2 regions of the Stenotrophomonas sp. STEN046 genome follow, and region 2 is predicted to be linked to the other one. Evidence: predicted binding sites of a transcription regulator. Region 2 holds the regulator's gene; the other holds the start of a gene.
The links. Region 2 encodes FliA, which starts transcription of late flagellar genes. Its sites were predicted from a motif close to TAAAGTTTNNCNNNCNNNGGCCGATAA; they were not measured.

Region 1 (15,050 bases), on a different contig from region 2:
GTTCTCGATCCAGGTGCCGGTGCTGACCCGCGACGAGAACATCGTCAATGTCTCGTTGAACGTCCAGTACCGCATCGATGACCCGCAGCAGTACCTGTTCGGCACCGTTGATGCCAACCAGGTGCTGGAACAGTCGGCGCAGAGCGCAGTACGCGAGGAAGTCGGTCGTGCCGACCTCAATGCCGTGCTGAACAACCGTGGCCCGCTGGCCGTGGCCGCCGAAGAGCGCCTGCAGACCCTGCTGGGCGCGTTCAAGACCGGCCTGACCGTGACCGGCCTGACCCTGCAGGACGCCCGTCCGCCGGAAGAGGTCAAGCCGGCCTTCGACGAGGTCAACGGTGCCCAGCAGGTCAAGGAACGCCTGATCAACGAAGCCCAGGCCTATGCCGCCAAGGTCGTGCCGGAAGCCCGAGGCCAGGCCTCGCGTGCCCGTACCACCGCCGAAGGCTACAAGCAGGCCGTGGTGTCCAAGGCCGAGGGTGATGGCCAGCGCTTCAGCCTGTTGCAGGCCCAGTACAAGGACGCGCCGGAAGTCACCCGCAAGCGCCTGTGGCTGGAAACGGTACAGCAGGTGCTCAGCGAGAACCGCAAGGTGATCGGCGGCGATGGCCGCCAGCTGATCTACGTGCCGATGACCGGTGATACCCGCGCCAGCACGTCGGCACCGGCACCGGTGCCGAATCCGGATGTGGTGATGCCGTCGCTGCCGGGTACCACGGCGGTGGAAGCTTCCCGTGATCCGGGCCGGCCGGTGGGCCGCCCGACCGGGCGTTCGAGCGGCCGTGAGGAGGGCAGCCGATGAGAAATTCTATTTGGATCGCCGTCGCCGTCGCGGTGCTGCTGGGCCTGCTGGGCTCGGTCTACGTGGTCCGCGAGGACCAGACCGCCATGGTCCTGAACCTGGGCAAGGTGGTGCGTTCGGACATCAAGCCGGGCCTGCACTTCAAGTTGCCGGTGGTGGAAACCGTTCGCGTGTTCGACCGCCGCTTCCAGGTGCTGGACACCGCGCCGGCCCGTTACTTCACTGCCGAGCAGAAGGACGTCAGCGTCGACTTCTTCGCCATCGGTTACATCTCCAACGTCGGCGATTATTTCCGTGCCACCGGCGGCGATCCGCGTATCGCCAATGCCCGCCTGGCACCGATCATCACCGACTCGCTGCGCAACCAGATCAACTCGCGCACCCTGCAGCAGCTGGTTTCCGGCGACCGCAGCGAGCTGATCGCCGAGCAGCTGAAGGGGATCAACGAAGCGGTGGCCGGGCTGGGCATGCAGATGATCGACCTGCGCATCAAGCAGGTGGACCTGCCCACCGACAGCCAGGTGATCAACGATGTGTACGAGCGCATGCGCGCACAGCGCAAGCAGGAAGCAGCCAAGCTGCGTGCAGAGGGCGAGGAGCAGTCGCTGACCATCCGTGCCCAGGCCGACCGTGACAGCACCGTGCTGATCGCCGAAGCCGAACGCGATGCCCAGCGCCTGCGTGGTGAGGGTGATGCCGAGGCTGCACGGATCTACGGCAAGGCCGGCTCGGCCGACCCGTCGTTCTATGCGTTCTACCGCAGCCTCGAGGCTTACCGCGGCTCGATGACCGACGGCAACGGCGTGATCGTGCTGGACAAGAACGACCCGTTCCTGCAGTACCTCAAGAACGATCGCTGAAACCGCAGTGCGATACCCCACGGGGCCCGGCCACTCGCCGGGCCCCGTGCTTTTCCGGAGTTCCCCCCATGAAAGATCTGTTCGCCGCCGTCTGCCTGGTCGCGGTGCTGGAAGGCCTATTGCTGTTCGCGGCCCCCGTGGCCTGGAAGCGCATGGCCGAACGCCTGCTGGACCTGCCCAGCCCGGCGCTGCGCAGCTTTGGTGGCTTGGTCCTGCTGGCCGGCCTGAGCCTGCTGTGGTGGGTGCGCCACTGAACCCGCCGGGCCGGCTGCGTCTAGGTGCGTGGCCCGGCTCTGGTGGATGCCAACCTTGGTTGGCATTGCCGGCCAGCGGCTGGCACGACCGGATGAGACGCCTGACCGGCCGGTGAAGCCGTCCGTCGGAAAGGTGGCAGCCGACCCCGGAAACCCGGATAATGCACAAAAGCCGGACGGGCCTCCCCGTTCGGCTTTTTCTGTGTCTGGGCCTTCCATCGCCGGCTGCTCCCCGTTTGGAGCCGCCATCCAGGTGCTGGCCAGCCCCGCCACGGTTTACCCGTCCGCGGCCCCGATGGCCGCTACAAAATCGAGGAGCCCGTCATGGGTCAGTCTGTCGTAGTGTTGGGTGCCCAGTGGGGCGATGAAGGCAAGGGCAAGATCGTCGATCTGCTCACTGAGGAAATCGGCGCCGTCGTGCGCTTCCAGGGTGGCCACAATGCCGGCCACACCCTGGTCATCAACGGTAAGAAGACCGTCCTGCACCTGATCCCGTCGGGCATCCTGCGCGACGATGCGCTGTGCCTGATCGGCAACGGCGTGGTGATCTCGCCGGCCGCGCTGCAGAAGGAGATCGCCGAGCTGGAAACCTCCGGCGTGGAAGTGCGTTCGCGCCTGAAGATCTCCCCGGCCGCGCCGCTGATCATGCCGTACCACATTGCCCTGGACCAGGCGCGCGAACGCGCTGCCGGTGGCAAGGCGATCGGCACCACCGGTCGCGGTATCGGCCCGGCCTACGAAGACAAGGTGGCGCGCCGCGGTATCCGCATCGCCGACCTGCACTACCCGAAGCAGCTGGAAGAGCTCCTGCGCACGGCGCTGGACTACCACAACTTCGTGCTGACCAAGTACCTGAACACCGACGCCGTCGACTTCCAGAAGACCTTCGACGAGGCGCTGGCGTTCGGCGAGTACGTGCAGCCGATGAAGTCCGACGTGGCCGGCATCCTGCACGACCTGCGCAAGCAGGGTAAGCGCGTGCTGTTCGAAGGCGCGCAGGGCGCACTGCTGGACATCGACCACGGCACCTACCCGTACGTCACCAGCTCCAACACCACCGTCGGTGGCGCGCTGGCCGGTGCCGGCGTCGGCGCCGATGCGATCGACTACGTGCTGGGCATTGCCAAGGCCTACGCCACCCGCGTCGGCGGTGGCCCGTTCCCGACCGAGCTGGACGATGAAATCGGCCAGGGCATCCGTGACCGCGGCGCCGAGTACGGTGCCTCGACCGGCCGCCCGCGTCGCTGCGGCTGGATGGATATCGTCGCCCTCAAGCGCGCGGTGGCCATCAACGGCATCAGCGGCCTGTGCATCACCAAGCTGGACGTGCTGGACGGCATGGAAAAGCTGAAGGTCTGCATCGCCTACGAATACAACGGCAAGCGCACCGAGTACGCACCGCTGGACGCGCAGGGCTGGGAAGACTGCACCCCGGTGTACCTGGAGTTCCCGGGCTGGACCGAGAACACCCATGGCATCACCAACTGGGACGACCTGCCGCCGGCCGCACGCGCCTACCTGCGTTCGCTGGAAGAACTGGCCGGCTGCCCGATCAGCATCGTCTCCACCGGCCCGGACCGCGACCACACCATGGTCCTGCAGGACCCGTTCGCCTGAGCAATAACGCGGTTCAATTGAAAAAGAGCGCCGCGACTCCCTGTGGGGTCGCGGCGTTTCGTTTTTGGCCGAAGCAATCTTCGGCGGCTCGGGGGGCTCCAGTAGTGCCAGCCCATGGCTGGCAGAACCGAAGCCACCAACATGTCGCTTCCAGCACGCCAAATCGGCCGACCACGTCAAATTCTCCCAAGCCACACATCCCTCATGCTCCCGCATACAACTTCTGGTAAGCGATAAACGTCACGCGCCATTCTGAAGTGAGGGTTGTTCGCGTCACCGCGCGTCGCTCTCGTCCGCGCACCAGCACAGTCGCGCCTATTCCTGTCGCATCCACCATTTCCCGGGCATGCAACACTTCGCCCTGCGCTCTCTATTCATCCGAAGCATTCGAATTTTTCTCATTGAATCGAACGTGCAGGCGTAGACACCATGGCGCGCCACCGAAAAAGGGTGGCCGGGCATCCAAACCCGCGATATGTGCTGTAAGCGCTTGTCAGCCGGCACCGTCCTGAAACGGTGCCGGCTGGCAATCCGTCGGCCTTTATGGCGGGCGGTGCGTGGGGGTCTTCGGACCCGCCGGTCTAGCACGTATCCCGGTTTGGAACCCGCACCGTCCGCCACCCCGCTTCCACGCGGTGGCGCTGTCACGTACAGCCACGGAAGCCGACGCCATGACCACTCGCAAGACTCCGCCGTTCCATGTTGTTGAGCCCATCAACGACGACGCCAATCCCGCCGACGATCTCAGCACGTTCCAGGGCTGCCTCACCCGCATCCGTGATGGCGAAGGCTCCGATGGCATGTTGTGGCCGGAGGAGAACCTGTCCGACGGACGACGTCAGTCCCTGGCGCGGATCGACCGTGCGGCCGTGGGCATCCTCACCGCGGTGGAAATGCTGCATGCGGCCAACCGTTGCGCCACCATGGCGACGCCGCGCAGGCACCTGGACGAAGGTGTGGTTGAAGGGCTGTTCTTCGCGTGCCGCGAACTTGCTGAGCTGGTCTGCAGGGAAGTCAGGCCGGCCTGACCTCCTTCCGCATGTGCGATGCCCAGCCTCGCCATCTTGCGAGGTACCGGGTGGGCTCATGCGCTGCTTTACGCCGGCACTGTGGGCACGTGCAGTTCTGCGCTACGTTGTGGCCAACGCCAGCAGGGATGCATCGCGATGACCGGGAGTTCGGCATGAAGGGCGAGACCGTGGCACGGGTGAGCCTGTGGCTGCTGTGGAGCCTGTGGACGTTGGCCTGCACCGTGCTGCTGCTGGGCGCGGTCGCCAACCACCTGGCCTCGCGCACGCAGACCCTGCCGCTGGTGCTGCAGCCGGGCGACACGGCCGAGATCACGGTCTATCGCTTCATCGACGATCCGCTGCGCCTGCGACTGCGCTATGCGGACGATGGCCTCGAGCCGCCGATCGATCCGGAGGTGCGCCTTCGCGCTGAAACGCCGACCGATCGCAATGAGTTCCGCGCGGATACGCGCTCACCTTCGGCAACGGCCGAGGTCATTCGTGCACTGGAATCGGTCGAGCCCGACCGCTTCGCCGCCTCGTACTTCGGCTACGGCCGCGGTGATGCATTGCCGCGTGGCCGTTCCTGGCTGCGGTTGACCGTGCTGGCGGTCGACCCGGCGCTGGCCGGCCGTGCGGCCTCGGTGGAGTTGCTACCACCGATGGACATGCTGAAGCTGACCGACCTGGACTACCTCTGGCTGTGGCCGTTCTTCTTCTGGCAGCCGGTGGCGCTCCTTTTACTGATTGCCGGTGGCGGACTGGCGGCCGCCAGCATCGCGCTGCGGCGCTGGCGACGCCGGTAGCGGCAGGCCACGCCCGGCGGGATACTTGTCATATACCCAATATGGGTATCCCTGCCGACAATCGGTCTTCTGCCGGCCCTGTCGGGCTGGCCGACGCGCTCTTCACCCAGACCCAGCAACGGGTGCTGGCCCTGCTGTTCGGGCAGGACAGCCGCGATTTCAGCATCTCTGAGCTGATCAGCGGCAGCGGTGCCGGCTCGGGCGCCGTGCAGCGCGAAGTGGCCAAGCTGGTCGCCAGTGGCCTGGTGAACCAGCGGCGGGTCGGCAGCCAGAAGCGTTGCCGGGTCAACGCACACTCGCCCATCCATGTCGAACTGGTGTCCCCGGTGCACAAGACCGTCGGCCTGGCTGGTCCGCTGCGCGACGCATTGCAGCCGCTGCAGGACCAGATCACCTGTGCATTCGTCTATGGATCGGTAGCCAAGCGAGGTGATACCGCGCACAGCGACATCGATCTGCTGCTGGTGTCCAATACCTTGGGCTATTCTGAACTGATGGCCGCTCTGGACCCGCTTGAAGCCCGACTTGGGCGGCCCGTGAACCCGACGCTGTACATGCACGACGAACTGAGCGAGCGCCTGCGCAAGGGCAATGCCTTCCTGCAGCGGGTGCTGGAACAACCCAAGCTGTGGGTGATTGGAGGAAAGGATGACCTCGCCTTTGCAGAACTTGGTAGGGCCGGGTAAGCCGCTTTCGTTGGAACCGCCGCATGCGCGCGAGATCGAGGGACTGCAGCGTTCCGGCCTGGCGCGTTTGCGCGATGCACGCAATGGCACGCTTTCGCTGGAAAGCCGCTTCGGCCGGGCCTACAACGAGGCCCATGCGCTGAGCCTGGCGGCATTGCGCGGGCAGGGCTACCGGCCCAGCAACCGCTACATCATGTTCCAGTCCCTGAAGCACACCTTGGGCGTTGGCCCGGAGGTCTGGCGCGTGTTGGACAAGTGCCACCAGCAGCGCAACCTTGCCGAGTACGAGGGTGAACTGGATGCCAGCGGTCGTCTGGTCGAAGACCTGATTGCCGCGTGCGAGGCGGTACGAGTTGCTTCTGGGCTGTAGAGCCGTGTGCGTGAATGCAGTGCAAACGGGGTGATCGTTTCATCCCTACATGCTGGTTCGTAAGGCCCCACGGTGTGCCCTCTGAGCTTCTATAGAAGCCCCGATTGTGCGGGGCTTCTGCTCATCTATCGAACATCTCCTGATCCATTGAACTGCCGTGCGAGGTGTGTTGCATAGTTGTCAGACATTCCGCTTACGAAATCCATAACTCTCATCAGAGCCAAGTACTCACGCGAAAAGACTTGGGCTCCAATGGAAGAAATTTTCGGGTCGAACGTGTTTCGCCCAATCAGGTCGAGTGCCCGCTTCGATTTGTAATCACCCTCCGTGGCGTTGGTCACGTGGCTGATGGCGGCCCTGCAGAGTACGTTCAGGATTGTTGCGAGTGTGTTGTAAGCCCCAATCTCTAGCTCAACCTTTCGGGGATGCTGGAAAATTCGTTCCTTTGCTAGGTTTTTAGCGTCCTGAACACATTTGACGACAGCTGGATCACACTTTGCCAGCAGGTCGTTAACCTCCCCGCGGAGTACGTCGCTTTCGTTGTCAATGAATGCCTTTGCGCCCGCATCGACAAATGCCGATATTATTTTTCCTCGAACTAGTGGGGGCTTCCTGCCAGGGCGGAGATCCTTAAGGTCACTACTCAATTCTGCAAGCTTGCTGCGGTCCAGTACTGGTCGTATTATTTCGAATACCTCGTCCCAGTTCAGGATGCCCATTTCTATTCCGTCTTCCAAGTCTAGAATCGCATAGCAAAAATCGTCTGCCATCTCCATAAGGTGGGCAAGTGGGTGGCGACAGTACCAATTATCACCCTTCTTCAAGAGGCCAGTCGCCTCTGCCACCTCTCTAAATAGATCCTCCTCGGATCGGTACACCCCGTACTTCGAGTCCTTGGGTCGCGCCCCGCTGGCAGCATCGACGGAATTCCATGGGTATTTGATGAAGGCGCCGAGAGACGCATAGGTTAGGCGCATTCCGCCATCGTAAGGGTGGTACTCCGAGGTGGTCAGCACCCGAAAACCTTGGGCGTTGCCCTCAAATAGTTTCAGATCTGCTGCTTCGTTCGGCCGTAATGTCTTGAGGATGTCCTCAGATTCATTGGAGAACCAGTGTCTAATTGCCTCCTCGCCTGTGTGCCCGAAAGGGGGGTTGCCGATATCGTGAGCAAGACAGGCCGTCTGAACGATGTCGCCGATGTCTGCTGGGGAAAATAGTTCTGGAAGCTTCTTTTCCTTGATTAGCTCGTGCCCGACCCTCATTCCCAGCGTCCGACCAACACAAGCGACTTCCAGGCTGTGCGTCAGCCTGTTATGAATATGATCGTTGGTGGCTAGAGGGTGGACTTGCGTCTTGCGCGCTAGGCGCCTGAAAGATCCCGAGAAGATCACTTTGTCGTGGTCTGAATTGAACGGCGAACGGCCAACTTCGTCCTTTGGAGGTCTGTTGCCCAGTCGAGTCGAGTTCAGTAATTTTTCCCACTGCATCATCCTTGTTTCCCCTGTGAGTAATCCAATTCCCTCGCGCGTAACGGCGAGGAAGTTGAGATTTACACTGGAAACAGGCCGGATGTCCATACGCCGTATCCTTGGCGCGGTTCTGTCAGCCGAGTTTCACTGTTGGCGCCAGATCGAGTCTAGGGTGCTGTCCGAGCAAGAATCGGATACGGGTTGATCGATTCTCCCTTCCACCACTGTTTTTCCGGTCCCAGCACATGTACTTCGAAATGCAGGTGCGGCGCGTCGGCACTGGCGTTGCCGGTGCTGCCGACGTAACCGATCACATCCCCGCTTTTGATCACCTGCTTTTCCGCCAGGCCATCGGCATAGCGCTGCAGATGCGCATAGTAGTAGCACCAGCGTCCGGTGGGTTCGAACTGGTAGATCGTTAGGCCGCCGCGTTCGCTGTCGAACAGCTTTTCCACACGTCCGTCGGCTACCGCCAGCACCGGCGTGCCAGCGGCCGCCATGATGTCGATCGCATCGTGCACGCGGCCTTCGCTGCGCGCATCGGTGAAGGTATCGCGCAGCTGCGACGGCGCGATGTCCTGCACCGGCAGCAGCAGGCCTGCCGGCACGCCTGCGGACGTTGCACCAGGCGGCGGAGCCTGCGCTGCGGCCGATACGGAAGCCGGCGCAGCAACGCGCGTGCGCTGCGTTTCCGGCACAGGCGTGCCGCGCTGCAGCCACCACCCGGCGGCCACACCCAGTACCAGTCCAAGCACGATCAGCTGCGCAAGGCGCATCGTCTTACTCCTGCATCACCACGGCCACGGAGGTATCCACGGCTGCCGCCACACGCAGCGCATCCCAGTTGGTCATGCGCACGCAGCCATGGGATTCGGTCTTGCCCACGTGCCCGGGTTCCGGCGTGCCGTGCAGGCCGTAGTGGGGCTTGGACAGGTCGATCCACACCTGCCCGACCGGGTTGTTGGGGCCGGGCGGAATCGTCGCTTTGCGATCACCCTTCTTCGCGTCCCAGAACAGCTTGGGGTTGTAGTGGAAGGGCGGGTCGCGGAACACGCCGAGGATCTTCCATTCACCGATCGGCAGCGGATCATGCTCGCTGCCGGAAGAGACCGGGACCTGCGCGATCACCTTGCCCTGTGCATCGAACAGCTGCAGGGTGGAGTCGGACTTGTCGACCACCACCTTGGCCGCCTTCGGCAGTGCCGCCGGTGCGATGTTCGGCACCTGGATGCGGCTGCCGGCCTTGCCCAGGTCGACGCCGGGGTTGAGTGCCTTCAGCAGGTCCGGCGCGGCATGGAAGCGCTCGCCGAGTGCTTCGGCCACGCTGGTGTAGCCCAGTGCCTTCAGCTTGGCCTGTGCGGCCGGCTTTTTCGGAATGGCAACGAACGGACCGGCCACGTCCTCTGCGGTCAGCGTATAGCTGGCCAACGGGCTGACCGTGTCAGCCTGCAGGGCCTTCCAGGTGGCATCGTCCAGTTCACCGGTCACGGCAAGGCCATGCGCGGCCTGGAAACCGGACACCGCGCGGCGCTGGTTGCTGCCCACCTCGCCATCGATCTGCCCGGGTGAGAAGTTGGCACGGTCCAGCAGGACCTGGGCATGCAGGGCCGAGCGCGGTGCGATGTCAGGGCCGGATGTCTCGGCGATGGGCGCGGGCAGGTTGGCAGGCGGTGGCACCTGCGCGAAGGCGGGTGATGCCAGCAGCGCGAGGGCGAGCAGGGCGGGGCGGACTACAGGCATGGGCATCTCCAGCAGGTAACGCCTCCACCTTGCCCGCAGGCGGCGCCGAGCCACCGTGAAAGGGATCTGATGCCCGCATGAGCAAGCACGGCAGATGGGTGCGTTAACCGCTGCCGGGCGCAGCAGGACGGGGCTCACCAAGGTGAACGGCACCCGACGCCATCGATGGACGGCGATCAAGATTGCCTGCGCGCCCGCCGATAAGGGCACATCCCCCCCGTTTGGATTCACCCATGAACTACTTGAGGAACGTCAGGGTTGCCTGGCGTCTTGGGCTTGGCTTTGGCCTGCTGTTGCTGCTGGTTGCCGCCGTGGTTGCCACCGGTGCCACCGCCACCACCGTGCAGAAGCGCGCGATGGAGCAGGTGGTTGAGGTCGGCGTGGCCAAGGTGCGGCTGCTGTCGGAGATGCTCGATGCCAACAACCAGATGATGGTCGTGCGCCGCGAAATGCTGATCCGCCAGGGCGAAGAGCGCGCCAGCGACGAACAGCGCATCGCCGACCTGGTCAAGCGTTACGAGGCCAGCTGGACGGCCTACCAGGCACTGCCGGGCGATGCCGAAGGCAAGGTGATCGGTGAGACCATCGCCGCCAAGCGAGCGCTGGCCCGCCCGCTCAACAAGCAGACCAGCGAACTGATGGAACAAGGCGACTTTCCCGGTGCCGTGGCGCTGACCCTGGGCCCGGTGCAGGAAGCGGCCAATGGCTGGAACAAGGCGCTGGCCGATGGCGTGGCCTATGAAGAAAAGGAAAGCCGCGAGGCCGCCGCCGAGGCCATCCGGCTGGGCGAGCGCAGCCTGCTGCAGCTGCTGGTGCTGGGCGGTGTGGCGCTGCTGGTGGGCATTGCCGCCTCGGTGCTGATCGGCCGCAGCATGACCGCGCCGCTGGCGCGTGCGGTGCAGCTGGCCGAGCGCCTGTCCAAGGGCGAGCTGGACCAGGAGTTCCGCCTCGGCGGCCGTGACGAGCTGACCCAGCTGGGCGAGGCGATGGCCAGCGTGCGCCAGAGTGTGCAGGCCGCGATCGGTGCGCAGTTGCAGATGGCCGAGCAGCATGAAGCCGGTGCGATCCGTTACCGGATGGACGCCAGCGCCTTCCCCGGCGATTTCGGCCGCATGGTGCAGGCCACCAACCACCTGGTCGAATCGCACGTGCAGGTGCAGCTGCTGATGGCCGAGGTGATGCAGCGCTATGCCATCGGCGATCTCAGCCGCGATCTGCCCGAGTACCCGGGCGAGAAGGGCACGCTGACGCGCACCCTGGCAGCGGTGAAGCAGAGCCTGATGGCGATCAATGCGCAGATCGACGAACTGGCCCGCGCCGCCCGCGCCGGCGATTTCAGCATGCGCGGCGACGCCTCGGCCTTCCAGTACCAGTTCCAGGCCATGGTCAACCACCTCAACGGCATGATGGCCAGTTCGCAGGCCAGCATCGCCGATGTCTCCGACGTGCTGCGTGCGATCTCGCACGGCAACCTCACCGCACGCATGGACGGCGAGTACGAAGGCGTGTTCGCGCGCATGCGTGACGATGCCAACACCACCACCGCGCAGCTGACCGGCATCGTGCGGGGCATCCAGGTGGCCGCCGACAGCATCAACAACGCCGCGCAGGAACTGGCGGCCGGCAACAACGACCTGTCACGCCGTACCGAGCAGCAGGCCGCCAATCTGGAAGAGGCCGCCGCATCGATGGAAGAGCTGACCTCGACCGTTCGCCAGAATGCCGAACTGGCACGCCAGGCCGACAGCGAGGCGCATGCCGCCGGTGCCGCCGTGCGCGAGACCGAACAGGCGATGACGCAGATGGCCACGGTGATGGGCGAGATCGATCAGTCCTCGGCGCGCATCTCGGAAATCTCCACGGTGATCGATGGCATCGCGTTCCAGACCAACATCCTGGCGCTGAACGCGGCGGTGGAAGCCGCACGTGCCGGCGAGCAGGGGCGTGGCTTTGCCGTGGTCGCCAGCGAAGTGCGTACGCTGGCGCAGCGTGCCGGTGTTGCGGCCAAGGAGATCAAGGAACTGATCGAGGACGCCGCTGCAAAGGTCCAGAGTGGCCTGGCAGTGACCGTCGAATCGGAAGCCGCCATTGCCCGCGTCGCCCAGGCCAGCGCGCGTACCACCCAGCTGATGAGCGACATCGCCGCGGCCAGCAAGGAGCAGGCGGCAGGTATCGAGCAGGTCAACCAGGTGGTGGTGCAGATGGACCAGGTGACCCAGCAGAACGCCGCCCTGGTGGAAGAGGCGACCGCTGCCAGCCGCGCGCTGGAAGAGCAGGCGCATGCGCTGACCACTTCGGTGTCGGTGTTCCAGTTGGAGCAGGGCGTGCGGACGCCGCTGGCAGCGGCACGCGCTGCGTAAAGCCACGCGTTGAACAAGCAACCTGCGGCCTGCCTGCGCTGATACGCAGGCAGGTCGCAGTGTTTTCAGCCAGGGCGATGCAGCAGCCTCAGCGCGGCGCGGCGCTGGCCTGCGGCGGGCAACGGCGCGGGTTGCAGCGTTGCTTGCCGGTGCCATCGTTGTTGCCGAGCGTGCCGGTACCGGATGCACCGCCCGCAGCGCCATAGCCCACACGCAGGCCGATGCTGCTGGCACGGCTCGAGCCACGCGTCTGCTCGTGGCCCAGCAGCAGCGACATGAACCAGCCACGCTGCAGGCGCACGTCCATGCCGGCGGCAATCGACAGCGCATGGTCGTTGTAGCTCTGCATGCGCAACTGGTAATCCTGTGCTCGCGGACCCACCACGTAGTTCATGTAGGCGTCCCCCTTGTCATCCAGCGCCTGGCGGTACTCGATGCTCCAGAACGGGCGCACGCGCGCTTCCGGGTCGGCAGGCAGGTAGGCGCCCTCCAGGCCCAGTGCGACGGCGCTGTTGCGTACCACCTGCTCGCGATAGACCAGGTCGTACAGGCCCGCGCCGCTCTCGCGGTAGCTGTCCAGCGTACTGCGGCTGGCTTCAACACGGCCGTAGCCGGTCAGTGACATCCCCGCGTTGCGGTGTTCGTAACCGATGGCCAGCGAACCAAACCACTGGTCGCCGTCACGCTTGCCCTGTGCGAAGGCATCGGCGTCCGCGCTCCAGCGGCGCGTATCGAAGTCCAGCGTGCCGGTAGCGAGTACACCATCGACGAACAGGTGATCGCCACCGCGCCACAGGCCGTAGGCGGCCAGCGAGCGCTGATCGGATCTGACCCGTGCATCGCTGCCGTCCATGTCACTGTTGTTGCGACCGATGCTGCCGGCCACGCCGAACAGGAACTGATCGCCGAAGGCACGGTCCACACCCACGCTCAGGCCATCGGTGCGGAAGTCGTAGCGGCTGCTGCCCGCACCGGCACCGTAGCTGGCGCTGCCCGAGGCCCACATGCCCCAGCCGGCGGCCAGCGCCGGCAGCGCATCGCCCCCCAGCCGCGACATCGGCACCGACACACTCGGCAGATCGTTGCCACCGCTGTAGCTCAATGACAACTGGTTGCTGGACGCATTGCTGCCGCTCCGTACCTGTCGCAGGCGATCACGGATGTTGGCCTGCTGTGCACTGGCAAATCGCACGCTGGCATCGACCTGGGCCTGCAGGTTGGCGATCACGCCGGGGTCGCGGCTCGGATCCGGACGCTGGCTGACTACCAGGCGCAGCTGCGCCGTGCCCACCGCAAAGCCACCAGCGGCGGCTTGGGTGACGGTGAGGATCGCCACGCCTTCGCCGGTTACTGTGACCGTGCGGCCCTGCACGGTCGCCACGGAGGTATTGCTGCTGCTGTAGCTGAAGCTGCCGCGGCTCGGGCTCTGCGGGTCGGCCAGGTCGAACGCGGCTTCACCGAAGACCTTGTGCAGTTCCTGCGGCCACTGCAGCACCGGTACCGCGGCGGTGATGTCCACATCCAGAGTGGCCTGCACCGCAGCCTGGTATTGCGCGTTGCCGGCCTGGTTGGCGGTCAGGCTGCAGCGGCCAGCCGACAGCATCACCACCGTGCTGCCTTCAACACGGCACATCGCAGGCGTGGTGGTGGCAAAGAGCACCGGACTGCCCGAGGCGCCACCGCTGGCGGAAACAGTGAAGCGCCCATCGACGCTGTACACCGGTGTTGTGGGATTGGCCACGAACGCGGTGATCTGCTGGACCGCCTCGATCACCTGCAGGGTGAAGGCCTGGCTGGCGGTGAAGCCGTTGCCATCGGTGACGGTCACCGTGAACGCGTAGTTGCCTGCGCCGGTCGGCGTGCCGGAGAACGTGCCGTCGCTGCCCAGGCTGAGGCCGGACGGCAGTGCGCCGGCGCTGACCTGGAAGCTGTAGGGCGCGACGCCGCCGGAGACCTGCAGCTGCTGGGCGTAGGCGGTGGCGGTCGAGGACGGCGGCAGGCTCGAGAGCGTGAAGCCGATCTGCGGTGCAGCCACCACCACGGTGTAGTTGTGGGTGATGGAGAACGGACCGGTGCCGGTGCTGCTGTCGGTTGCGGTGATGGCGAAGCTGTAGCTGCCTGCCGTTGTCGGATTGCCGCTGAGCTCGCCGCTGGCCGACAGGCTGATGCCGGGCGGTAGTGTGCCGGCGTGCTGGTAGCTGTAGGGTGCCGCGCCTCCGCTGCTGGACAGGCTCTGCTGGTAGCTGCTGCCGGCGGTGGCGCTGGCCAGCGTGGCCGGCGTCAATGCCAGTGCGGGCGCGCCGACGGTGATGCTGACCGTCGCCGCTGCCGAGGTCATGTTGCCGTCGGTGGCGGTGTAGGTGAAGGTATCGGACCCGGCGTAACCCACCGCCGGTGTGTAGGTGGGAATGATGCCCGAAATCGCCAGGCTGCCATGCGCGGGCGCAGTGCCCACGGTTACCTGCGTGGCCACGCCGCTGATGCTCAGGCTGATCGGCGTGGGCGTACCGTAGGCCACCGCAGCGGCGGAGTTGTTGGCGACGATGGCATCGGCGGCCACCGCCGCATTGGAGGCGGTGGATGGGCTGCCGGTGCCGGCGCTGTTGCTGGCCGATACGGTGAACGTATAGGACTGGCCGACAGTGAGGCCGCTGACCGTAAGCGGGCTGGCCGCACCGGAGGCGGTGATACCGCCCGGGATGGACGTCACCGTGTAGCCGCTGATCGTGGCACCGCCGTTGCCGGCAGGTGCGGTGAACGCCACCTTGATCTCACCGGTGCCTGACGGCGTCGCGCTGACCGCAGTGGGCGTGCCCGGCGCCACGGCATTGACGGTGAACGAATGGCTGACCTGTGTTGCCGGCAGATAGGCGCTGTCGCCCGCCTGGTTGGCGTCGATGGTGCAGGTACCGGCGCCCAGGAACGCCAGCGTGCCGTTGCTGATCGTGCAGACGCCCGTGGTGGACGAGGTGAGTGCCACGGGCAGGTTTGAGCTGGAGGTGGCGGTGAGGGTGGGCGTGGTGCCGTAGTTCTGCGCACCGGGGTTGGCGAAGGTGATGGTCTGCGGCGAAGCCGG
Region 2 (15,050 bases):
GCCCGACCCGCACGCCTTCTTCAGCATCGCCCCCACCTTCCTGCTGACCGTGCTGCGCGGCGCGCTGACCCTGGCCATTCCGCTCACGGTGGCGATGCTGGCGGTCAACCTTGCCTTCGGTGTGCTGGCCCGCGCTGCGCCGGCGCTGAACCCGATCCAGCTGGGCCTGCCGGTCTCGCTGCTGCTGGGGCTGTTCCTGCTGACCCTGCTGGTCGGCGAGATGGGGCCACCGGTGCAGCGCTTGTTCGATGCCGCCTTCCAGGCCGCCGACGCGGTCACACACTGACCCGATCATCGCGTCCGTGCATGCGCCCGTTGTAGCGCCGAGCGCAGGCTAGGCGCTACAACGGCGGGATTTCACGTTTTGCCGCTTGCCGTCCCCCCCGGTGCCCGCGTTAGAGTGAATGGGCAGCGACCAGGGGGACGCTGCAACCGGCGGCCCAGGCCGCTTGCCTTACGCATGCCCCACCGTAGTTTTTCCGTTGACAGGCAGGTCCGGGAGACTGACGAATGCTGGTAGGCACGTACAACCCATGGTTGGTGGCCACCTCGCTGCTGGTTGCAGTGCTGGCGTCCTACACCGCACTGGCGATGGCCGGGCGCACGGTCACCGCGCCTGGAAAAGGCGCAACCTGGTGGTGGCGCCTGGGCGGTGGATTTGCGATGGGGCTGGGCATCTGGTCGATGCACTTCATCGGCATGCTCGCCTTCGACCTGCCCATTCCGCTGGGCTACGACCTGCCGATCACCCTGCTGTCGCTGGCCCTGGCGATCGGCTCATCGGTGTTCGCGCTGTGGCTGGTCTCGCTGCGCACCCTGCCGCACGGCCGCCTGGCCGGTGGCGCGCTGCTGATGGGCAGCGGCATCGCCGGCATGCATTACGTCGGCATGGCCGCCATGCGCATGCAGCCGGGCATCGACTATGACCCGGTGTGGCTGTTCCTGTCGCTGCTGGTGGCGGTGGCCGCCTCGTGGGTGGCGCTGTACGTGGCCTTCCGCCTGCGCGCGCAGCACACGCGCAGTGTCGACCGGCTGGCGGCTGCCGGCCTGCTCGGCCTGGCCATCGTCGGCATGCACTACACCGGCATGGCCGCCGCACGCTTTCCGGAAGGCAGTGTCTGCGGTGCGGCGGTGGGCGATGGCCTGCAGAACAACTGGCTGGCAATGCTGGTGGTGCTGCTGACCGTGGCGATCCTGGCGGTGGTGCTGGTGGTGTCCTGGCTCGACCAGCGGGTGGAAGCGCAGCTGCTGCGACTGCGCAACTCGCTGCTCAGCACCTCGCTCACCGATGCGCAGCAGGAACTGACCCAGGCCGCGTTGCACGACCCGCTCACCCGGCTGCCGAACCGGCTGCTGCTGCAGCGGCGCATCGTGCAGGCCCTGGCCGAAGCCGAACAGGGTGGCAGCCGCTTTGCGGTGATGTTCATGGACCTGGATGGCTTCAAGCAGGTCAATGATGCCTACGGCCACCAGGCCGGCGATGCGCTGCTGGTGGCGGTGGCCGAACGTACCCGGCAGCTGCTGCGCCCGCACGACCTGTTGGCGCGGCTGGGCGGCGATGAGTTCGTGCTGGTCGTGCGCATCGAGCAGGACGAAGACCTGCCCACGCTGGCCCGGCGCATCCTGCAGGCGGTGGGCAGCGGCCCGCTGCTGCCGGACAACGAACTGCAGGTGACCGCCAGCATCGGCGTTGCGATCTGCCCCGACCACGCCGCCAGCGAACGCCAGCTGATGGCCTTCGCCGATGCCGCGATGTACCAGGCCAAGGAGTCCGGCCGCAACGCGTTCGTGCTGTTTGCCGACTGGATGAATGACAGTGCCGAGCAGCAGTTCCGCCTGCTGGCCGACCTGCGCCGGGCCATCGGCAGCGAACAGCTGTTCCTGCACTACCAGCCCAAGATCCGCGTTGCCACCCAGAAGGTGGCCGGGGCCGAAGCGCTGATCCGCTGGCGCCATCCCGAACATGGGCTGATCCCGCCGGACCGGTTCATCCGCCTGGCCGAACGCAGCGGCGCCATCAACGAAATCGGTCGCTGGGCGCTGGACCAGGCCTGCCAGCAGCTGCGCCGCTGGCACGACGCCGGGCATGACGGCTGGTCGATGTCGGTGAACCTGTCGCCGGTGCAGTTCAGCTCGCCACACCTGCTGCAGGACGTGCGCGAGGTGATCGAACGCTACAGCGTCGCCCCGCGCAACCTGGTGCTGGAGATCACCGAGAGCACGGTGATGCGCGATACCGATACCAGCCTGCGCCTGCTGCAGAGTTTTTCCGCGCTGGGCGTGGGCATCTCCATCGATGATTTCGGTACCGGCTACTCCAGCCTGCTGTACCTCAAGCGCCTGCCGGCCACTGAAATCAAGATCGACCACGCCTTCGTGCGCGACCTGGAGCACAGCGCCGAGGACGTGGTGATCGTATCGGCGATCGTGGCGCTGGGCCACGCGCTGGATATGGACATCGTGGCCGAGGGCGTGGAAACCGCCGCCCAGCGCGCCTATCTGGAACGCCTGGGCTGCGACTACCTGCAGGGCTTCCTGCTGGGCCGCCCGGTCGACGCTGCCCGCTTCATGCAGCTGCACGACCTGCCGCGGCCACGGGTGGAGCTGGCACAGAGCCCGCCGCCGGGCGATCCCGCCCGGTAGCGCCGGGCCATGCCCTGGCAGGTGCCAACCTTGGTTGGCACATCCCATCGGCGCCGGGAAACCCGCCGGCCGCCGTCACGGAACACTTCTTGCACGCGCCCTGGCATCTCCTGCCGTAGTGCCCGTGATGTCCGAGAACGAATCCGCCGGCGAAAAAACCGAACAACCGACAGAAAAACGCCTGCGCGATGCCCGTGAACAGGGCAACCTGCCGCGCTCGCGCGAGCTGGGCACGGCCGCCGTGTTCGGCGCCGGCGTGATCGCGGTGATGGCCACCAGCGGCTCGATGGCCAGCGGCGCGCGCGCCTGGATGAAGCAGGCCCTGAGCCCGCCACAGAGCCTGCGCCAGCACCCGCAGGAGCTGTTCGGCCACTTCGGCGACCTGCTGCTGCAGCTGATGTGGGTCATCACCCCGCTGGTGCTGGTGTGCCTGCTGGCCAGCTTCGTGGCACCGCTGGTGATGGGCGGCCTGCGCTGGTCGGCCAAGGCAATGATGCCCGACATCAACCGCATGAACCCGATGTCCGGCCTCAAGCGCCTGTACGGCGCCGAGGCCGTCGCCGAATTTGCCAAGTCACTGCTGCGCATCGCCTTCGTCGGCGTCGCCGCCGGCATGGTGGTCTGGACCGGCTTCAATACCCTGCGCGGCCTGATCCACCAGCCGCTGGAAACCGCCATCGGCGATGGCCTGGGCTTCACCCTGCGGCTGCTGCTGGCCACCGCCGGCGCCATGCTGGTGCTGGCCGCCATCGACGCGCCGTACCAGCGCTGGAACTGGATGCGCAAGCTGAAGATGACCCGCGAAGAACTGCGCCGGGAAATGAAGGAAAGCGAAGGCAGCCCGGAAGTGAAGGGTCGCATCCGCCAGCTGCAGCAGCAGATGGCCAACCGCCGGATGATGGAAGCGGTGCCGAGCGCCGACGTGGTGGTGGTCAACCCCACCCACTATGCGGTGGCACTGAAGTACGAAGGCGGCGCCATGAACGCCCCCACCGTGGTCGCCCTGGGCGTGGATGAAACCGCCCTGCGCATCCGTGAAGTGGCCGACGGCAACAAGGTCGCCATCGTCTCCGCCCCGCCTTTGGCACGCGCCTTGTATCGGGAAGGCCAACTCGGCAAGGAAATCCCCGTGAGACTGTATTCAGCCGTCGCCCAGGTCCTCTCTTACGTCTACCAGCTGCGCAGCTGGCGGACCGGCCCGATGCCGTCCGCGCCGCAGATCGCGGTGGATGAATTCGGCAACGGGGGTCGCCCATGAACGCGCAGACCTCCGGCTTCAACACCCGCCGCGCGCTGGAGATGATCCGCCAGGGCCTTGGCGCGCCGCTGATCGTGCTGGCCCTGCTGGCCATGGTCGTGGTGCCGCTGGCCGCGCCGGTGCTGGATGCACTGTTCACCTTCAACATCGCCATCTCGCTGATGGTGCTGCTGGCGGTGGTCTACGTGAAGCGCCCGCTGGACTTCACCATCTTCCCGATCGTGCTGCTGATCACCACCATGCTGCGGCTGGCGCTGAACGTGGCCTCCACCCGTGTCATCCTGCTCAACGGCCAGAACGGCCACGATGCAGCCGGCAAGGTCATCGCCGCCTTCGGCGAGTTCGTCATCGGCGGCAACTACGCGGTCGGCATCGTGGTGTTCGCGATCCTCACCATCATCAATTTCGTGGTCATCACCAAGGGTGCCGGCCGCGTCTCGGAAGTGACCGCACGCTTCATCCTCGACGCGATGCCCGGCAAGCAGATGGCGATCGACGCCGACCTCAACGCCGGTTTGCTGACGCGTGAAGAAGCCAAGCTGCGCCGCGAGGAGGTCCGCGAGGAAGCCGACTTCTACGGCGCGATGGACGGCGCCAGCAAGTTCATCCGCGGCGATGCCATCGCCGGCATCCTGATCCTGTTCATCAACATGCTCGGCGGCCTGGCCGTCGGCGTGCTGCAGCATGGCATGCCCTTCGGCGATGCTGCCGCCACCTACACCCTGCTGTCGATCGGTGACGGCCTGGTGGCGCAGCTGCCGGCGCTGCTGGTCTCCAGCGCGGTGGCCATGCTGGTCACCCGCGCCTCGCGTTCGCAGGACATGGCCCAGGCCATGAGTGGCCAGGTGTTCGGCCAGTACCGTGCGCTGGCCATCACCGCCGGCATCCTCGGCGTGGTCGGCCTGGTGCCGGGCATGCCCAACGTCGCTTTCCTGACGCTGGCCGTGATCCTCGGCTTCATCGCCTGGAAGGTGTACCGCAAGGGCCAGGCACCGGCCGCCGATGCCGGCGCCAGCAACAATGATGCCGCCGCGCTCAACGCGCTGGGCCGCCCCGCCGCGCCGGCGCCGACCGCCGAACTGAGCTGGGACGAACTGCGCCCGGTCGATCCGTTGGGCCTGGAGGTCGGCTATCGACTGATTTCGCTGGTGGACAGCAACCAGGGCGGCGAGCTGATGGCGCGCATCAAGGGCGTGCGCCGCAAGCTGACCCAGGATGTCGGCTTCCTGATTCCCTCGGTGCATATCCGCGACAACCTGGAACTGCCGGCCAACGGCTACCGCGTGCTGGTGCATGGGGTGCCGGTGGCCACCGCCGAGATCCACCCGGACCGCGAACTGGCGCTGGACCCCGGCAGCGCGCTGGGCCCGCTGGAGGGCATTGCCGGCAAGGACCCCGCCTTCGGCCTGGATGCCACCTGGATCCAGCCGCACCAGCGCGCCCAGGCCGAGACCATGGGTTACACCGTGGTCGACCCGGCCACCGTGGTGGCGACCCACCTTTCGCACCTGATCCGCGAACACGCCCCGGAACTGCTCGGCCACGAGGAAGTGCAGCACCTGCTGGCCAACCTGGCCAAGAGCGCACCCAAGCTCGTCGAAGATCTGACACCGAAGGCATTGCCGCTGTCGGCGGTGGTGCGTGTGCTGCAGAACCTGCTGATCGAACGCATTCCGATCCGCCAGCTGCGCAAGATCGCCGAAGCGCTGGTGGAACACGCCCCGCACAGCCAGGACCCGGCCGTGCTGACCGCCGCCGTGCGCACCGCACTGGGCCGCTTCATCGTGCAGGAGATCGCCGGAATGTCGGCGGAGCTGCCGGTGTTCACCCTCAACCCGCAATTGGAACGTGTCTTGCAGGAGTCCACGCAGGGCAACGGCGCCGCGCTGGAACCCGGACTCGCTGAGCGACTGCACCAGAGCCTGGCCGAATGTGTCAGCAAGCAGGAAGCCAAGAATGAGCCGGCGGTCGTGCTGGTGCCGGGCCCGGTACGTTCCGCGCTGGCCCGCCTGGTCCGCCACAGCGTTCCGTCGCTGTCGGTCCTGGCCTACAGCGAGGTGCCGGAAGACAAGCGTCTGAAGCTGGTTGGAACGATCAGCTGACGCCGGCGTCCGATGCGCCAGAAAACAGACACCACTTACACACCGCAGCAACAGACAGATTCCAAGGGGAACCCGAACCGTGCAGACCACCGACCATCCGCGTTCTCCGACCGCCACTCCGCCGACTTCGTCCCGTGACCACAGCATGAAAATCAAACGATTCGTCGCCGCCGACATGCGCTCGGCCATGAACCTGGTGCGCAAGGAACATGGTCCTGACGCCGTGATCCTGTCCAACCGCCGGATCGAGGAAGGCATCGAGATCGTGGCCGCCGCCAACTACGATGAAAGCGCGGTGCAGCGCGCCCTTGAAGCATCGCGCCGCGAGGTGGCCCCGCCGCCGCCGCCGAAGCCGCGCACCGCCGCCGATGCGGTGATTGCCGCGGTCACCCGCCGTCGCAGCAGCAGCCCGTCACCGGAACCGGTGGCCGCTACCACCTCGGCCGTTGCGGCCCTGGCCCGCGCCGCCGTCGGCGCTACCGGCCGCACCCTGGACAGCGCCGACGAGATCGTGCCGACTCGTGGCAGCACCGGCTTCGCCGCCACCCTGGCGCGCGCCGCCGTCAATGAATCGACGCTGCCGGAACAGATCTTCGCTCCCTTCGCCGAAGCCATCGTGGCACCGCCGGCCGCGGCTCCGGCGCCGCCGGCGGCGCCAAGCAACCGCGCGCGCTTCCAGATCGATCCGCCGCTGGAAGACCCGGCCCCGGCCCCGGCCATCTCGCCGCCGCCGTTGCCGGTCGCCGCAGCACCGGTCATGTCGCACCACGAAGACGAGCCGGCACCGGTTGCCGTGCAGCCGCAGGACCTTGCACCGGCACCGCTGCCTGCGCTGGCACCGGCGCCCGCACTGACCCTGGTGGCCCAGGACGACGCCGAGATCCGCCACCTGCGCCAGGAAGTGGCCGGCATGCGCCAGGTGATCGAGCGCGAGATGAACCGCTTCACCGATGAGCGCCTGCGTGGCTGCCCGGTGCGCGCCACCGCGCTGGACCTGATGGATGAGTACGGCTTCGACGCCGGCATCGCCCGCGACGTGGCCATGCAGATTCCGCTGGAAACCGAAGCCCATCGCGGCCGCGGCCTGATGCTGGGGCTGATCTCGCGCAAGCTGCCGATTGCCCCGGTCGACCCGATGGAGGAAGGCGGGGTGATCGCCCTGGTCGGCCCCACCGGCGCCGGCAAGACCACCACCATCGCCAAGCTGGCCTCGCGCTTCGCCGAAGCCCATGCGGCCCGTGACGTGGCCCTGGTCACCACCGATACCCTGCGCATCGGCGCCCGCGAACAGTTGTACGGCTACGGCCGCCAGCTTGGCATTGCGGTGCACGAAGCCAACAGCGGCACCGACCTGGACCAGCTGCTGGAACGCCTGAAGGACTACAAGCTGGTGCTGATCGACACCGCCGGCCTGGGCCCACGCGACCGTGCACTGGCCGCCCAGCTGCAGTGGCTGCGTGCCGCCCGCCAGGTCCGCACCCTGCTGGTGCTGCCGGCCAACACCAGCTTCGGCGACATGGACGAGGTGGTGCGCCGCTTCGGCGCGGCCAACCTGCAGGGCCTGGTGCTGAGCAAGCTGGACGAGACCGGCCGCTTCGGCAACGCCCTTTCCGTAGCCGTGGACCACAAGCTGCCGATCACCTGGGTGACCGATGGCCAGGACGTTCCCGACGACCTGCACCGGGCCAGTGCGGCCAATCTTGTACTTCGCCTTGAAGATTTGCGCCGCGCGGCCGATATGCCCTGCAACCCGGAGTTGAACCATGCCGTCGCGTGAGTACGCCAAGCTGACCACCACCTTCCCGCTGACGGCGACCCGCAGCGAGCCGCTCGGCCCTGTGCGCACCATTGCCGTGACCGGCGGCAAGGGCGGCGTGGGCAAGACCAACGTGTCGGCCAACCTGGCCGTGGCGCTGGCCGGCATGGGCAAGCGCACGCTGCTGCTGGACGCCGACCTGGGCCTGGCCAACATCGACGTGATCCTGGGCCTGAACCCGACCAATACCCTGGCTGACCTGGTCGCCGGCCGCTGCAGCCTGGACGATGTGATCATCGAAGGCCCCAACGGCGTGCTGGTGGTGCCGGCCGCATCCGGCCGCCGGCACATGGCCGAGCTGGCCCCGGCCGAGCACGTGGGCCTGGTCAACGTGTTCTCCGAGCTGGAACGCGAGCTGGACATCATGGTGGTGGACACCGCAGCCGGCATCAACGATGGCGTGCTGACCTTCTGCCAGGCCGCGCAGGACACCGTGGTGGTGGTCTGCGATGAGCCGGCCTCGATCACCGATGCCTACGCACTGATCAAGGTGCTGTCGCGCGAACGTGGCGTGGACCGCATCCAGGTGGTGGCCAACATGGTGCGCGACCCCAACGAAGGCCGCGTGCTGTACGAGAAGCTGACCCGGGTCTGCGAGAAGTTCCTGGCCGATGTCTCGCTGAACTACCTGGGCTGCGTGCCGCAGGACGATTGGCTGCGCCTGTCGGTGCAGCGCCAGCAGCCGGTGGTGAAGGCCTACCCGTCCAGCCCGTCGGCGCTGGCGATCACCGAGATCGCCCGCCGGACCGCACGCTGGCAGGCACCGACCGAACCGCGCGGTGGCGTCGAATTCTTCCTCGAGCGCATCATCAAGCAGCGTGGGGTGGCCGCATGAAAGGCGCCGCTCAATACAGGGAAGTCCAGCGCACTGCGGCCAATGAAGTCATTGCCCAGCACTCGGACCTGGTGCGGCGCATCGCCCATCACCTGGCCGCCCGCCTGCCGGCGAGCGTGGAAGTGGATGACCTGATCCAGGCCGGCATGATGGGCCTGATCGAGGCCTCGCGCAGCTACGACGCCGACCAGGGTGCATCGTTTGAAACCTACGCCTCGATCCGCATCCGTGGCTCGATGATCGATGAGATCCGCCGCGGCGACTGGGTGCCGCGTTCGGTGCACCGCCGCGCCCGCGACGCCGCCGCCACCATCCGCCGCCTGGAACAGAGTACCGGCCGTGCCGCCAGCGCCACCGAAGTGGCCGCTGCAATGGAAATGCCGCTGCCCGAATACCTGCGGCTGATGGAGGACGCCTCGCGCGGCCAGGTGCTGAGCCTGGAATCACGCATCGAAGACCAGGGCGAACTGGACACCATCGCCCAGGGCGGGCCGACCCCGCAGCAGGTGCTGGAGCGCGGTGAATTCGGCCGCGAACTGGGCAATGCCATCGGCCTGCTGCCCGAGCGCGAACAGCTGGTGCTTTCGCTCTACTACGAGCAGGAACTGAACCTGAAAGAGATCGGCGCGGTGCTCGGGGTGAGCGAGTCACGCGTCTGCCAGATCCACGGCCAGGCCGTGCTGCGCCTGCGCGGCCGCCTGAAGGTCTTCGAAGCCGCCGATGCCGGCCTTGAACAATGAACATGATCGGGGCGGCCGACGCCGGCCCCGAGAGCTGATCAACAAAGGAACTCTGCTTTGAACAAGAACATGCGCATCCTGATCGTCGACGACTTCTCGACCATGCGTCGTATCGTCAAGAACCTGCTGGGCGATCTGGGCTTCACCAATACCGCTGAAGCCGAGGACGGGCATGCCGCGCTGTCGTTGCTGCAGAGCCAGCCGTTCGACTTCGTGGTCACCGACTGGAACATGCCGGTGATGACCGGCATCGAGCTGCTGAAGGCGATCCGTGCCGATGCCAAGCTGAAGACCCTGCCGGTGCTGATGGTCACGGCCGAAGCCAAGCGCGAGCAGATCATCGAAGCGGCGCAGAACGGCGTGAACGGGTACATCATCAAGCCGTTCACCGCGCAGACGCTGGAAGAGAAGCTGGGCAAGATCTTCGAACGCCTGGCGGCCAGCGCCTGATGGACACTACGGTCGACAAGAGCGCCCTCGCCCTGCGCCTGCAGGAAGCCCTGGATGCACTGGAATCGGGCGACGAAGCCGCCTGGCGCCAGCGCATCGATGGCCTGGTGGCATTGCGCACGCAGCCGATGATGAGCGGCCTTTCGCGGCTGGCGCGCGAACTGGGGCAGGCGCTGGGTGAACTGCCGACCGTGCCTGATGAAGCCGGCGAGCTGGATGACGCCTGCGCGCGCCTGGACCACGTGGTGGCCATGACCGAGCAGGCCACCCACCGCACCCTGGACCTGGCCGAAGAGTGCCGCAACCTGACCGAGCAGCTGCGTGCCGATGGCCTGCAGCCGGGCCAGGACGCGCAGCTCGACCGCATCCGCCACAACCTTACCGAGATCGCCCTGACCCAGAGCTACCAGGACCTGACCGGCCAGATCATCCGTCGCGTGGTCGGCATCGTCCGTCGCGTGCACGAAGGCTTTGGCGCGCTCGGCCTGCCGCCGGAACAGCATCGCACCGACCCGGAACTTGCCGGGCCGGCACTGAAGGGACTTGACCGCCACGCGGTCTCGCAGAACGACGCCGACGACCTGTTGTCGGATCTGGGGCTGTAAGCATGGGCGCGGTAGCCGACGACATCACTGCCGATTTCATCATCGAGGCCCAGGAAATCCTGGATCGCCTGGGCGAACAGCTGGTGTCGCTGGAACAGGCACCGCAGGACAACGAACAGCTCAACGCGGTGTTCCGTGGCTACCACACGCTGAAAGGCGGCGCGGGCTTCCTGGGCATCACCGCGATGGTCGAGCTGTGCCACGCCGCCGAGGAAGCTCTGGGCGCCGCACGGGCCGGCCAGGCCGTGCTGCAGGCACATCACTTCGATGCCGCCCAGCAATCGCTGGACTACCTGCAGTCGATGCTCGATGCGGTGTCCTCCGGTACCGAACCGGGCTTTGCACCGCCCGAGCTGGTCGCACAGTTCGATGTGCACGGTGGCGCTGCCACCGCAGCGTCGGCCGTGGCCACGCCGGCAGGCGCCGGCGGCGACCTGATCACCGATGATGAGTTCGAGGCACTGCTGGACCAGCTGCACGGCGGCAAGGCCCCGACCACCATCGCAGCGACGGCGAAGAAAGCCGACGACATGATCAGCGAGGACGAGTTCGAAGCCCTGCTCGACCAGCTGCATGGCGGCGCCGTGCCGGGCGCGCAACCGATCGCTGCTGCCGTTGCTGCTCCGGCAGCGCGTCCGGCGCCGGCAGCGCTGCCGGCACCGGCGGCCAGCAAGCCGGCAGCCAACAAGCCGGTTGCCGAAGCCGAACACACCGTGCGCGTGGACACCAAGCGCCTGGATGCCATCGTCAACCTGATCGGCGAACTGGTGCTGTCACGAAACCGGCTGAAGACCCTGCGTACACGCCTGCGTGACGAAGAGCTGGATCGTGCCGTGTCCACTCTGGACATCGCCACCGCACGGCTGCAATCGGCGGTGATGCGCACGCGCATGCAGCCGGTCGGCAAGGTGTTCTCGCGCTTCCCCAAGGTGGCCCGCGATGTCGCGCGCTCGCTGAAGAAGGAAGTGGACCTTGAGCTGATCGGCGCCGAGACCGAGCTGGACCGCAACTTGGTCGAAGCGCTGGCCGATCCGCTGGTGCACCTGGTGCGCAACGCCATCGATCACGGCGTGGAAATGCCCGACCTGCGCGAAGCGCAGGGCAAGCCGCGGATGGGCCACGTGCGCCTGTCGGCGCAGCAGGAAGGCGACTACGTCAGCATCGAGGTGCAGGACGACGGCGCCGGCATCGATCCGGAAAAGCTGCGCGCCAAGGCACGCGAGAAGGGCCTGATCGACCCGGAAGCCGCCGCCCGCCTGAGCAGCGAGGAATGCCTGCACCTGGTGTTCCTGCCTGGCTTCTCGACCAAGCAGCAGGTCACCGACATTTCCGGCCGTGGCGTCGGCATGGACGTGGTGCAGTCGCGCATCCGCGAACTCAGCGGGCAGATCCAGATCCAGTCGGAACTGGGCCGTGGCAGCCGCTTCATGATCCGCGTGCCGTTGACGCTGGCGATCCTGCCGACCCTGCTGGTACAGGCCGGCGAGGATGTCTACGCGCTGCCGCTGGCGCGCGTGATGGAAGTACTGCATGCGCCGCGTACCTCGCTGGGCTGGTTCGACGGTCGCGCCGTACTCGATCGCCGCTCGCACACCCTGCCGCTGGTCGACCTGCGGCAATGGCTGGATGTGACGCCCGCCGCCTCGCCGCTGCTGACCATCGTCGTACTGCAGGCCGGCGAAACCCGCTTCGGCCTGGTGGTGGACCAGGTGCGCGGCCGCGAGGAAGTGGTCATCAAACCACTGCCCAAGGCATTGCGCGGCCTGCGCGGTTATGCCGGTGCAACCTTGATCGGCGATGGTCGCATGGCGCTGATCCTGGATGTGGACGGGTTGCGCTGAACCCCACCGGGCACGACCCGGCGCAACCGGAAACGGCCCCGCAGGGTAGCGCCGGGCCATGCCCGGCGACCCGAAAACTGTGACTACCGTCTGTACACAACCTCCCGGTGTCTCAAGTCCCATTCACACAAGCCGATACCGGACCCATGGATAGACTCAGCCTCATTGGACTTTTCCTCGCCCTGGCCTCACTGGTCGGCGGCAGCATCCTCAAGGGCGCCGGCCTGGCGTCGTTGTGGTCGCCTGCGGCGTTTGTAATCGTCATCGTCGGTACCATCGCCGCCATCCTGCTGCACACCTCGCCGGCCGTGTTCAAGCACGCCTTCAAGATCGTGCGCTGGGTGGTGCGCCCGCCGCACAGCGACCGCCGCGAACTGATCCAGCAGATCGTGGAGTGGAGCAACATCGCCCGCCGCCAGGGCCTGCTGGGCCTGGAAGCACAGGTGGAAGCGCAGCAGGACCCGTTCCTGCGCAAGGGCCTGCAGCTGCTGGTGGACGGCGTCGAACCGGAATCGATCCGGCACATGCTGGAAATCGAACTGGGCAGCCAGGAGCACCAGGACCAGGCCGGGGCCAAGGTGTTCGAGGCGATGGGCATCTACGCACCCACGCTGGGCATCATCGGCGCCGTGCTCGGCCTGATCGCGGTGATGAAGAACCTCGCCGACCCGAGCAAGCTCGGCCACGGCATCGCTGCCGCGTTCACCGCCACCATCTACGGCATCGCCTCGGCCAACCTGCTGTTCCTGCCGATCGCCGCCAAGCTCAAGAGTGTGATCTCGCACAACACCCGCGACCGCGAGATGGTCATCGAAGGCCTGATCTCGATCGCCCAGGGCGAGAACCCGCGCAACATCGAAACCAACCTCTCCGGCTTCCTGCACTGACATGGCCCGCCGCAAGCACCACGAAGAGCACGCCAACCACGAAGCATGGGCCATTCCCTATGCCGACCTGATGACGCTGCTGCTCGCCTTCTTCGTGGTCATGTACGCGATCTCCTCGGTCAACGAGGGCAAGTACCGGATCATGGCCGATGCCCTCACCGATGCCTTCGGCGGCGCACCGCGCACCATCAACCCGGTGCAGGTCGGCAACAAGCAGGTGCAGGGTGGCGGCTGGGACAGCCCGTCGGTGATCAAGTCCGGCACCAAGATCGGCCCGTCGGCGCCGGCGCCTTCGCACGACCCCACCCTGCTGCCGTCGATGGCCTCGCAGATGCGCATGCCGGTGTCGGTGCACAACCAGGAACAGATCGCGCGCGCCGAGCGCCAGCTCAACAGCATCGCCGACCGCCTGACCGCCGCGCTGGCGCCACTGATCGACCGCGGCATGATCAGCGTGCGCCGCACCGAACTGTGGATCGAGGTCGAAATCAACAGCGACATCCTGTTCCCCACCGGCTCGGCCGCGCTCGATGTACATGCGCGTGACACCCTGGCCAGCCTGGCCGGCGTGCTGCGCGATGTGCCCAACAGCGTGCGCGTGGAAGGCCACACCGACAACATCCCGATCGCCACCGCCACCTTCCCTTCCAACTGGGAACTGTCGGCCGGCCGCGCCGCCAGCGTGGTCCATCTGTTCGCCGACCAGGGCGTGCAGCCCTCGCGACTGGCCATGGTCGGCTACGGCCAGTTCCGCCCGCGCGAGGAAAACGACAGCGCGCAGGGTCGCAACCGCAACCGCCGGGTGATGGTCATCATCCTGGCCGACACCAGCCATTCGGTCGATCCGCTGGGCGAGCGCCTGAATGCCGCCACCGGTGCCGCCACAGGCAACGACGCCGGCAACCCCAGCCGCGCGCCGACGCAAGCCTCGGCGGCATCGCCGGCACGTACCACCCCCACACCCCCCATCGCACCGGTGCAGTTGCCGCCGGTGCCGGCTGGCAGCCGCGTCGGCGCCGCCGTTCCCCCGGCAATGAAGGAGTAATCCGATGCGCATCTGGGCAGTCGCCAACCAGAAGGGCGGAGTCGGCAAGACCACCACCACCCTCGCCCTCGGTCGCGGCCTGGCCGCGCTCGGCCACCGCGTGCTGCTGATCGATCTCGATCCGCACGCCTCGCTCACCCGCGCCTTCGGCGTGCCGATCGAACCGGCACCGGCCGGCGTGCTGGAACTGTTCGGCGCGCCACCGGCCGACCTGGCCACGCTCAGCCATGCCAGCAACATTTCCGGGCTGGACTACGTGTGCGCGCAGGCCTCGCTGGCCACGCTGGAACGGCGCAGCGCCAACCAGCCCGGTCTCGGCCTGGCACTGCAGAACGCGATGGCGCGCCACCAGGGCCAGCACGACTACATCCTGCTGGACTGTGCGCCCACCCTCGGGCTGCTGATGATCAATGCACTTGCCGCCGCTGATCGCCTGATCATTCCCACCCAGGCCGAGCCGCTGGCCCTGCACGGGCTGGATGGCATGGTCCGCACCGGCGAAATGGTCGAGCGCTCGCGCCGTCGCCCGCTGCCGATCTCGATCCTGCCCACCCTGTTCGACCGCCGCACCCGCACCGGCAACGAGTCGCTGCGCGCGATGCAGGACCGTCACGCCAGCCGGGTCTGGGAAGACGCCATCCCGATCGATACGCGCATCAGCAATGCCGCCGGCCTGACCCTGCCGAGCATCGGCGAGGACTACCCGGGCCGGGGCCTGGCTGCGTACCGGCGTGCACTGAACTGGATCCTCGGCGAAGACGCACGTGCGCTGGAGCAGGCTGCATGAACACCACCGGCCTGCTGGACGACTATCTGGACCAGCTGCTT

Region 1: the regulator FliA is predicted to act here: its motif matches at 9,792-9,818, upstream of ACVOLJ_RS08180 (methyl-accepting chemotaxis protein).

The regions. Positions count from the first base shown of each region.
Region 1 is NZ_JBRRDR010000012.1:17,630-32,679, reverse strand. It holds gene hflK (FtsH protease activity modulator HflK) at 1-802, shown strand, start outside; gene hflC (protease modulator HflC) at 799-1,662, shown strand; gene ACVOLJ_RS08225 (DUF2065 domain-containing protein) at 1,731-1,916, shown strand; gene ACVOLJ_RS08220 (adenylosuccinate synthase) at 2,241-3,533, shown strand; gene ACVOLJ_RS08215 (hypothetical protein) at 4,205-4,561, shown strand; gene ACVOLJ_RS08210 (hypothetical protein) at 4,717-5,349, shown strand; gene ACVOLJ_RS08205 (nucleotidyltransferase domain-containing protein) at 5,391-6,035, shown strand; gene ACVOLJ_RS08200 (hypothetical protein) at 6,046-6,405, shown strand; gene ACVOLJ_RS08195 (deoxyguanosinetriphosphate triphosphohydrolase) at 6,531-7,982, opposite strand; gene ACVOLJ_RS08190 (M23 family metallopeptidase) at 8,042-8,650, opposite strand; gene ACVOLJ_RS08185 (L,D-transpeptidase family protein) at 8,655-9,620, opposite strand; gene ACVOLJ_RS08180 (methyl-accepting chemotaxis protein) at 9,848-11,974, shown strand; gene ACVOLJ_RS08175 (autotransporter domain-containing protein) at 12,063-15,050, opposite strand, start outside.
Region 2 is NZ_JBRRDR010000001.1:11,404-26,453, reverse strand. It holds gene fliR (flagellar biosynthetic protein FliR) at 1-286, shown strand, start outside; gene ACVOLJ_RS00105 (putative bifunctional diguanylate cyclase/phosphodiesterase) at 511-2,643, shown strand; gene flhB (flagellar biosynthesis protein FlhB) at 2,771-3,901, shown strand; gene flhA (flagellar biosynthesis protein FlhA) at 3,898-6,003, shown strand; gene flhF (flagellar biosynthesis GTPase FlhF) at 6,149-7,780, shown strand; gene ACVOLJ_RS00085 (MinD/ParA family ATP-binding protein) at 7,767-8,654, shown strand; gene ACVOLJ_RS00080 (RNA polymerase sigma factor FliA) at 8,651-9,394, shown strand; gene cheY (chemotaxis response regulator CheY) at 9,452-9,844, shown strand; gene ACVOLJ_RS00070 (protein phosphatase CheZ) at 9,844-10,449, shown strand; gene ACVOLJ_RS00065 (chemotaxis protein CheA) at 10,452-12,290, shown strand; gene ACVOLJ_RS00060 (flagellar motor protein) at 12,437-13,177, shown strand; gene motD (flagellar motor protein MotD) at 13,179-14,222, shown strand; gene ACVOLJ_RS00050 (ParA family protein) at 14,227-15,009, shown strand; gene ACVOLJ_RS00045 (chemotaxis protein CheW) at 15,006-15,050, shown strand, end outside.